3 regions of the Ramlibacter sp. PS3R-8 genome follow, and region 3 is predicted to be linked to each of the others. Evidence: predicted binding sites of a transcription regulator. Region 3 holds the regulator's gene; each other region holds the start of a gene.
What was found. The regulator FNR, encoded in region 3, switches genes on or off when oxygen is low (the NO sensors DNR and NnrR bind a similar motif). The targets are predictions, from matches to a motif close to TTGATNNNNATCAA.
Positions count from the first base shown of each region.

Region 1 (3,272 bases), on a different contig from region 3:
GCCGCACGGTCCGCGCGGCGGGCCTGCCACGCTACATGGCCGTGTGCCTGCTGGGCGGCTATGGCTGGCTGGCGATCGGCGGCCTGTGCTGGATGGCCACCGCGGCGGGCCTGCCGGCACGCGACGCCGCGCTGCACGCGATCGGCTTGGGTTTCATCGTCAGCATGATGATGGGCCACGCGCCGGTGATCCTGCCGGCCATCGCGCGCATCAAGCTGCTGTTCGGGCCGATCTTCTACCTTCCACTGGCGGCGCTGCACGGCTCGTTGCTGCTGCGGCTGGTCGCGGGCGCCACCGACCTGCGCTGGCGGGCCGACGGCGCGCTGTTCAACGCACTGGCGCTGGTGCTGTTCGCGGCCACGGCCGTCGGCGCAGCCATCGCCTGGCGCCGCCGCCATGGCGGCCGCCTCGCATCGACAAGGACTCCATGACGAACTTCCTGAACATCGAAGAGCCGGCGTCGCGCCGCGCCCCACTCCCGCGCTTCGCCTTGTGGCAAATGGGTTTCCGCCCGTTCTACCTGCTGGGCAGCGTGTTCGCGGCCGCATCCATCGCGCTCTGGGCGCTGCAGTTCGCAGGCTGGCTGCCGCTGGCCTACCTGCAGGGGCCGCTGTGGCATGCCCACGAGATGCTGTTCGGCTTCACGCTGGCCATCGTCGTCGGCTTCCTGTTGACGGCGGGACGCAACTGGACCAACCGGCCGACGCTCTCGGGCCGGCCGCTGGCCGCTTTGGCGCTGCTCTGGCTGGCAGGGCGCGTGCTGGTGCTGACGCCCTTCGGCTGGACCGCAGCACTGGTCACCAGCGCATTCCCGCTGGCAGCCGCCGTCGCGCTGGGCATCCCGTTCCATGCCGCCCGCAGCAAGCGCAACTACTTCTTCGTCGGCTTGCTGGTGCTGCTGTCGCTCGCAACCTTGTTCGTGCACCTCGGACAACTGGGCGTCGTCACGCTGCCGGCGTGGGCGGGCATCCAGGTCGCGCTGGACACGGTGTTGTTCATCCTGTGCGTGATGGGCGGCCGCGTGATCCCCATGTTCACCAACAACGGCGTGCCGGGCGCGACAGCGCGCCGGGTGGCCTGGCTCGAGAAGACGGCACTCGCCACGGTGCTGGCGCTGCTGGCGGCGGACCTGTTGCAACTGCCGGCCGGCGTGGCGGCGGGAGTGGCGGCGCTTGCCGCCGCGGCGCACCTGGCGCGCTGGTGGTTGTGGCAGCCGTGGCGGACGCTGCGCGCCCCGCTGGTCTGGGTGCTGCACGTCGCCTACCTGTGGATCCCGCTGCACCTGGCGCTGAGGGCGCTGGCGGCCTTCCACCTCATGCCGGCTTCGGCCGCCACGCACGCACTGACCGTCGGAGCTGTCGGCGGCATGGTCATCGGCATGATGACGCGCACGGCCCGCGGCCACACCGGGCGCGAGTTGCGCGCCGACGGTTTCGACGTTGCGTGCTACGTCCTGGTGTCCCTCTCCGCGCTGGTGCGCGTGGGCCTGCCGCTGGCGTGGCCGCAGGCGACGATGGTCGCCGTGCTGGCCTCCGCGGCCCTCTGGTCGACCGGCTTTGCGCTCTATGCGGTGCGCTACTGGAGCGCCTTGACCCGGCCGCGCATCGACGGCCGGCCCGGTTGAGCCTGGATCCCCGGCGGCAGCGCGAAGGTGCACGTCCAATACATCTTCGACTTGCGCTGGATCAATTGGGAACCGGGCACCCGGGCCTACAGTGGTTCCAACGGTTCACGAGACTGTTGGCCCCGCGGGGGCCTTACCCGCGATGACAAGAAAGTTCAGGTAGCCTCCATGTCCACCCGTGTCTTCGGCCCCATCCCCGCGGCTGCATTCCTGCTTTTCGCGGCGTCTCCCTTCATCGGTGCGTTCGGCGCCACCCTGGTGAACCAGCCGGTCTCGGCCAAGCCGCAGGCAGCCGCTGTCGCGCCTGCGACCAGGCAGGCCACGAGGCAGTACGTGATGAAGACCGGCATGGCCGACGGCAAGATGGTGTACATGGACGCCAAGGGCACCGTGAACCCCACCCTCAAGGGCAACGTCGGCGACACCATCGAAATCACCCTCACCAGCGGTGAAGGCGCCCAGCACGACATCGTGGTCGACGGCCTCGTGAAGTCCGCGATGTTCGATGGCAAGAGCGCGCCCACCAAGGTGACCTTCAAGCTCACCCAGTCGGGCAAGTTCAACTACTACTGCTCGGTCCCGGGCCACCGCCAGATCGGCATGGAAGGCGTGCTCGAAGTGACCGGCCCGGTCGACTCCCAGGCCCAGGCGCCCGCAGCGGCCGCCACCTCGGTCGTGGGTGCCGCGCCCGCCTCCGGCCCCATCGCTCCCGCGTCGCCCAACGCCGTCAGCATCGCGCAGGACCCCAATGCCGTGCCGAAGCCGCTGGGGAACCGGCCGCCGCAACTGGTGAAGTACGCGATCGAGACGGTCGAACTCGACGGCAAGCTCGACGACGGCACCACCTTCACCTACTGGACCTTCGGCAAGAAAGTGCCCGGCCCGATGCTGCGCGTGAAGGAAGGCGACACGATCGAACTTGCATTGACCAACCGCAAGGACAGCAAGGCCGTGCACTCCATCGACCTGCACGCCACCACCGGCGGCATGGGCGGCGGCGAGCACACGCAAGTGGCTCCCGGCGAAACCAAGACCATCACCTGGAAGGCGCTGAACCCCGGCCTTTACGTGTACCACTGCGCCACGCCATCGGTGGCCCACCACATCTCCGCCGGCATGTACGGGCTGATCCTGGTCGAGCCGAAGGCAGGCCTGCCGAAGGTGGACAAGGAGTTCTACGTGATGCAGGGCGACCTGTACACGAACCACAAGTTCGGCACCAAGGGGCACCACGAATACAGCCACGACAAGGCCGGCGACGAGCTGCCCACCTACTACACCTTCAACGGCTCCGTCGGCGCCCTGGGCAAGGAGCACAAGATGGAGGTCAACGTCGGCCAGACGGTGCGCGTGTACTTCGGCGTCGGCGGCCCGAACAAGGTCTCCTCGTTCCACGTCATCGGCGAGATCTTCGACAAGGTGCACAGCGAGGGCTCCACCAACACCGTGAAGGAGAACGTGCAGACCACGCTGGTGCCCGCCGGCGGCGCGACCATCGTCCAGTTCACGGTGCAGCACCCTGGCAAGTACCTCCTGGTCGACCACGCGCTGTCGCGCGCCGGCAAGGGCCTCGCAGGCGTCCTCGAAGTCAAGGGCAAGGCGGACACCACCGTGTACAAGTCCTCCGATAAGGGCATGGGCAACATGG
Region 1 is NZ_JBBHGT010000002.1:169,825-173,096, forward strand. Features, by position in the region: gene WG902_RS08750 (hypothetical protein) at 1-431, shown strand, start outside; gene WG902_RS08755 (NnrS family protein) at 428-1,624, shown strand; gene nirK (copper-containing nitrite reductase) at 1,793-3,272, shown strand, end outside.
Region 1: nirK (copper-containing nitrite reductase) is a predicted target of FNR. The motif match lies at 1,676-1,689, and genes of this name have one in related genera.

Region 2 (3,272 bases), on a different contig from region 3:
CGGCAAGCCGAACGATGTCGACGACTATGAGGGCCGCTATGGCCTGGAGGACATGCGGCAGGCCGTCGTCGAGGCGCGGCTGCAGGGCGTGTCGCCGTTCTGCCTGACCATCGACCGGCAAGCCGCCGGCTATCTGCCGGTGGTGTTCGGGCCGCACCAGTACGCGCTGCTGCCACGGCCCGAGCTGCTGCCGGTGGTGCTGCTCGACTGGCTGCGGCGCCTCGTCTCCGCGTAACTACTTCACCAGCAGCACCGGGATCTCGCACGAAGTCAGCACGTTTTGCGCCACGCTGCCCAGGAGCGCGCGCCCCAGGATGCCGTGGCCGTGCGTGCCCATCACGATCATGTGGGCCTTTTCCTTCTTGGCGACCTTCACGACCTCCACCCCGGGGGAACCGACGGCCCACTTCGAGCTGTAGGCGAGGTCGTGGCGCTGCAGGAACTTCTCGATCGGCTTGAGCACCTTTTCGGCTTCTTCCCGGTGGTAGTCGTTCACCGCGGTACCGCCCACCATGCTCCGCACGCGCGGCGGCACCGCCGGCTGCACGTTGACGACCAGGATCTCTGCTTCGGGGCCGCCGAATTCCTCGTGGGTGACGAGGAAGGCGAGGGCCTTCTTGGTATAGCTGCTGCCGTCGGCGGCGAGGACGATCTTCATGGGGAGTCCCTTTCTTCTTGGGTTGGGGTAGCGCTGTCAGCGCAGGACCAGCACCGGGATGGTGCCATGGGTCAGGACGTGCTGGGTTTCGCTGCCCAGCAGCAGCCGCTTGAGCCCCTTGCGGCCGTGCGAGGCCATGACGATCAGGTCGCAGCGGTTCTTCCGGGCGGCCGCAAGGATGGCCTCGGCCACGAGGTCGGAGCGGACCGTGGTGGCCTTGGCCTTCACCCCCGCCTTCCCGGCCTCCTTGCCGACGTCGTCGGCGATCGACTGGCCCTGCTCGGCCCAGAGCTTTTCGACGCGCGACACCTCGGCGTCGGACACGTTGGCCCCGCCCTCGAAATAGGAGATGGGGTAGCGCGGCACCACGTTCACGGCGACGACCTCGGCGCCGATGCTCGAAGCCAGCGCGATGGCGCTCTTCACCGCCTTCTTCGACAGCGCCGAGCCGTCCGTAGGGACCAGGATGCGTTGGTACATGTTCTTTCCTTGTGCTGCCGGCCGCCAGCTTAGGGCGGGGGGACCCGGCGCGGTTGATCCATGTCAACCGGCCCGCCGAGTGGCGACCGTAGGCTTGCCGGATGCAGTCCGCCACCCTTGCTCCGCCCGTTTTCGCGCGTGCCCTCATTGACGAGGCCGGGCAGTGGAAGGCGTTCAGCCGCGCCGTGCCGCAAGGCGCCGGCGCCTGGGAGTCCTATCTCGCGATCGAGGGCATGTACTGCCCGGGTTGCACCCTCGTCATCGAACAGGCGCTGGCGGGGCTGCCGGGCGTGCAGGGCGTGGAAGTCAATGGCGCCACCGCCACCGCGCGTGTCGTCTGGTCGCCGGGGCAAGGCCGTCCCTCGCAGTGGCTGGCCGCGCTGGAGCGCGCGGGCTACCGCGGCCTGCCGGCGGCCGATGCGCTGGCGGCCGTGCCGCGCCGCCAGGCGCGACGCCTGCTGCTGTGGCGCTGGCTGGTGGCCGGCTTCTGCATGATGCAGGTGATGATGTACGCGATCCCCGCGTACGTGGCCGGGCCCGGCGACATGACGCCCGACGTGGCGGCGCTGCTGCGCTGGGCGTCGTGGCTGCTCACGCTGCCGGTGCTGCTGTTTTCCTGCCGCCCCTTCTTCTCCTCGGCCTGGCGCGACCTGCGGCATGCCCGCATCGGCATGGACGTGCCGGTGGCGCTGGGCATCCTGATCGCCTTCGGCGCCAGCACCGCCGCCACCTTCGACCCCGCCGGCCCGATGGGCGCGGAGGTCTGGTACGACTCGGTGACGATGTTCGTGTTCTTCCTGCTGTCCGGCCGCCTGCTGGAGCAGCGGCTGCGGGACCGCACCGCCGGCGCGCTGGAAGCGCTGGTGCGGCGGTTGCCGGACACGGTGGAGCGCGTCGCCGCCGACGGCAGCAGCGAGCGCGTCGCGGTGCTGCGCCTGGCCGTCGGCGACCGGGTGCGCATCCACGCCGGCGAGACCTTCCCGGCGGACGGACGCGTGCTGGAGGGCGAGACGCAGGCCGACGAGGCGCTGCTCACCGGCGAGTCCAAGCCGGTTCCGCTGCGCCCCGGCGATGCGGTGGTCGCCGGCAGCGCCAACCTCGCCGGCGCCGTGCTGGTGCTGGTGGAACGCGTCGGCGACGCCACGCGCTTCGGGCAGATCGTGGCGTTGATGGAACGCGCGTCGATGGAAAAGCCGGCGATCGCGCGGCTGGCGGACCGCTTCGCCTCGCCGTTCCTGGCCGGCGTGCTGTTGGCTGCCGCGGGCGCGGCCTGGTGGTGGTGGCCGCAGGGCCCGGGCCATGCGCTGGGCATCGCCGTGGCAGTGCTCATCGTCACCTGTCCCTGTGCGCTGTCCCTGGCGACGCCGGCCGCGACGCTCGCGGCAGCCGGCGCGCTGGCCCGCCGCGGCATCCTGGTGCGCCGCCTCGAGGCCCTGGAGACCGGGGCCACGGTGGACACGGTGGTGTTCGACAAGACCGGGACGCTGACGACCGAGTCGATGGCCGTCACGGCTGTGCACGTCCGCGACGGCGTCACGCCGGGACAGGCGCTGGCCTGGGCGGGCGCACTGGCCCGGCATTCGTTGCATCCGGTGTCGAAGACGATCGCCGGCGCGGCGGGCGACGCGGAGCCGGCGACGCTGGCCCGCGAAACCGCGGGACAGGGCGTCGAGGGCGTTGTCCAAGGAGTGCGGATGCGGCTGGGGTCGAGCGCGTTTTGCCGGGGTGCCTTCGGCAACCCGGCCTACGGATCCGATGACCGCAGGCCGGGTTGCGCGGAGCGCACCCCGGCGGAAAGCGCGCGGGTCCACATCACCGACGACCGCGGCTGGATCGCGAGCTTCTCCATCGACGAGACTCTGCGCGAAGGCGCGCCCGCCGCCATCGCTTCCCTGCACGCGCAGGGCATCGCGATCGAAATCCTCTCCGGCGACCAGCCGGCGCCGGTCGCCCGGCTGGCGCAACGTGCCGGCATCGCGCAGGCGCTGGGAAACCAATCTCCGCAGGACAAGCTGGACCGCGTCGCCGCGCTGCAGCGCGCCGGCCACCGCGTCGCCATGGTCGGTGACGGCATGAACGACGGACCGGTGCTGGCCCGCGCGGACCTTTCCATCGCCATGGGGCAGGCCGTGCC
Region 2 is NZ_JBBHGT010000002.1:157,298-160,569, reverse strand. Features, by position in the region: gene WG902_RS08710 (hypothetical protein) at 1-235, shown strand, start outside; gene WG902_RS08705 (universal stress protein) at 236-658, opposite strand; gene WG902_RS08700 (universal stress protein) at 695-1,138, opposite strand; gene WG902_RS08695 (heavy metal translocating P-type ATPase) at 1,240-3,272, shown strand, end outside.
Region 2: WG902_RS08700 (universal stress protein) is a predicted target of FNR. The motif match lies at 1,192-1,205, and genes of this name have one in related genera.

Region 3 (3,272 bases):
CTGCACCGACAGGTAGTCGGCCCGGGTCACGGGGGCCTTCCAGCCAAACGCCAGCAACGTCGCGGACGACACCGCCTGCGGCTCCTTCTTGCCGACGCGAACCTCGACACGCGGGCCATCCACACCGTCGGCGCGCCGGCAATGCTTGGTGTTCAGGTGCAGCATGAGGATCTCGCACCAGCGGCCGGGATCGGACAGCGCCCCCCGCACCGACTCGAAGGGATGGTCGAGCACGGCGTACACGTCTCCCTCGATGCGCCGCGAAGCCTCCTGGGACTGCAGCACCACCGGCCCGCCAAAAGCATTCTGGGCGAGCTGCTGCGCCATGCCGGCATGCCGCGCGCGCAGCGCTGCGGGGCCAAGCGGCGCCGCGGCTTGCGCCACGCCGACGAATGACATCGCCAGCAGGCCCGCCGCCGCGCAACGCTTCCAATACTTCATGCTCTCTGGCCCTCCCCTGCGGCCGGGCTGTCCGCCGACCGCAGCAATGCAATGACTTCGTCGTCGTCCAGTTGAGGAAACGACCCGTAGAACTGGCTCACCGCGATGAATCGCCGGGGGGTGTCCAGGCAGACGACTTCGTCCGCATGTTCCTGCACCAGCCTGACGCTTTCCGGTGCACCCACCGGCACCGCGCAAACCAGCCGGGCCGGTTGGCGCTGGCGGACGGCATGCAGCGCCGCGATCATGGTGGCGCCGGTGGCCAGGCCGTCGTCGACGACGATCACGGTCCGGCCCTGGGCATCCTTGCGCAGCCGCCCCGGGGTATAGAGTTCCCGGCGCCGGGCCAGTTCCTGCATTTGCAGCGCTTTCTGCTCCTCGACGTAATCGGGCGTGGCGCCCACGGAAGAGGCTTGCGAACTCAGGTAGACCCAGCCGGACTCATCCACGGCGCCGATGGCGAATTCGGGTGCGCCAGGCGCATGCAGCTTGCGCACGAGCACGATCTCCAGTTCCCCCTGGAGCTCGCGCGCTATCCGTGCGGCCATGGGTACGGCGCCACGCGGAATGGCGAGCACCAGCGCGTTGTGTCCCCGGTACTGCGACAGGGCCGCGGCCAGCCGGCCCGCCGCTTCGATGCGATCCGTGAACATGGAAGCCCTCCTGCCGAACTATACGGCCAGGCGAGCCGGTGCAGGCCGCTTACTGCACGCGCGTCTCGAAGACGCGGGTCAGGCCGTCCAGGTCGCTGATGCGCACGTGTCTCTTGTCCACTTCGAGCAGCCGTTGGTGCTGGAAAGCGGAGAAGGTGCGGCTGACGGTCTCGAGCTTCATGCCCAGGTAGCTGCCGATCTCGGCCCGCGACATGCGCAGGTGAAACTCGGTGGGCGAGTAGCCTCGCGCCTTCATGCGCTGCGACAGGTTCAGCAGGAAGGCGGCCAGCCGCTCTTCGGCGTTCATGCTGCCCAGCAGCATCATCAGGCTGTGTTCGCGCACGATCTCGCGGCTCATCAGGCGGGAGAGGACGTGCTGGAGGTCGGGGCTGGCGGAAGCCAGCTCGCTGAGGTTGGCGTACGGGATCGCGCAGATCTCCGCATCTTCCAGCGCCACGGCGCTGCTGGCATGCTTGCCGGACGCCAGGCCGTCCAGTCCGAGCAGTTCGCCGGCCATCTGGAATGCGGTCACCTGCTCGCGGCCGTCCTTGAGCGCCATGTGCGACTTGAAGGTGCCGCTGCGCACCGCGTAGATGAACTGGAACTTTTCGCCTTCGCGGTAGAGCGCGTCTCCTTCCTTCACCCGCCGCCGCGCGAACCTGAGGCCGTCGAGCCGTTCGACATCGCTGACGGTGAGGCCGCATGGCAGGCACAGGTCCTTCAGGTGGCAAGTGGAGCACTGCGTCTTCAGCGGTGCTGGCGTGGCGGTGCGGGCGAGGTTGGCGGGCGGCATGAAGTGCAGGGGGCTGGCGTGAAGCGCGGCGGATTGCATGGAGGTTCCCTCATCTCTTTGTGTCTGTCGTGCTCAGTGGACGGCGTGGGCGCCCGCGGCGGCGACGGCGACCGCGAGCTGGTCGAATTCGCTACTCTTGTCCAGGAAGCGGGCGGCGCCCTGCCCCAGGTAACGCTTGCGGTAAGCGGGGCCGCAGTTGTTGCTGAAAACGACAAAGGCAACAAGCGGGTCGGCCTGGCGGACGGCTTGCATCACCTGCAGCCCGGTGCCGCCTTCGAGCTGGTGGTCGAGCACCACCACGTCCGGATGGACTTCCAGGATTCCGCTGATGCATCCCTGCGGCGAGCCGGCCTCGCCGACGATGGTGAAGGCGGCGTCCCGCAGCAGGCCATTGACCCGCTGGCGGATGGCGGCCGAGTCGTCCGCGAGGAAGACGGTGACGGGGGCGTTGCGTGGGGCCATGCCGTACTGTCGTTCTTGCCGCCTCGCCCGGCCATCGGCGGTGGCTGAATCGAAGGCTCGGACGGGTCCCAAACGCGACCGGAAGGATGACCAGAGGCGCTAGGAATCGTCCTAGCACACGTGTCTCATGACTCATCCGCTCACACTTTTCGTGAATTGCGTCACCTTTGGATACTTGTCAATCCCCCGTATTGCGAATACGTTGGGGGCCGTCGTACCACTGATAGGCTTGCCCTCGCAGGCAGGCGTCATCTCAAATATGCGTTGGTTCAAAGGAAATCTTCGAAGCAGCATCTACGGGCTGCTCGGCAACCCTGTCGCCCCGAGCGACTCCGTGCTGGACGAAGGCACGGAGGACATCCGCGAGGCGATGCTGTCGCTGCTGGGTGAAGAGGGTGGCCGGCGTTTCGCCAATGTGACGCGGCGGGTCCGTTATGCCAACGACGTGCAGGCGCTGTGGTACCTGCGCGGGGACGTCATGGCGGCCCTGGCGGCCACGCAGGGCGAAGCCTCCGCACGCAGCAAGGTGCTGCACATCACCGAGATGTTCCACGGGCTGCTGCCTGGCAGCCTGAGCTCGCGTCCGAGTCCGCTGACCGGCTGAGCCATCCGCCCTAGTGGCGGTGTCCCCAGATCACGAAAGCGTCGCGGCCTTCAACCGCCAGGGTGACCTTGGCCCCGACAGGCAGGCACACCTTGGTCGGTACATGGCCGAACGGCAGGCCGGTGAGGACCGTCGCCTTCACCTGCGTGCGCAGCCAATCCACCACCGTCTTCAGCCTGAAGCCCTTGTCGTGCGGCACCGGCACCCAGTTGGTGAAATGCCCGAGCAGGATCGCCTTCTGCCGCTGCAGCACGCCGGCATACAGCAGCTGCGTCAGCATGCGTTCGATGCGGTAGGGGTGCTCGTGCACGTCCTCGAG
Region 3 is NZ_JBBHGT010000001.1:590,465-593,736, reverse strand. Features, by position in the region: gene WG902_RS02790 (hypothetical protein) at 1-441, opposite strand, end outside; gene WG902_RS02785 (phosphoribosyltransferase) at 438-1,094, opposite strand; gene fnr (fumarate/nitrate reduction transcriptional regulator Fnr) at 1,144-1,926, opposite strand; gene WG902_RS02775 (response regulator) at 1,960-2,349, opposite strand; gene WG902_RS02770 (hypothetical protein) at 2,609-2,953, shown strand; gene WG902_RS02765 (LD-carboxypeptidase) at 2,964-3,272, opposite strand, start outside.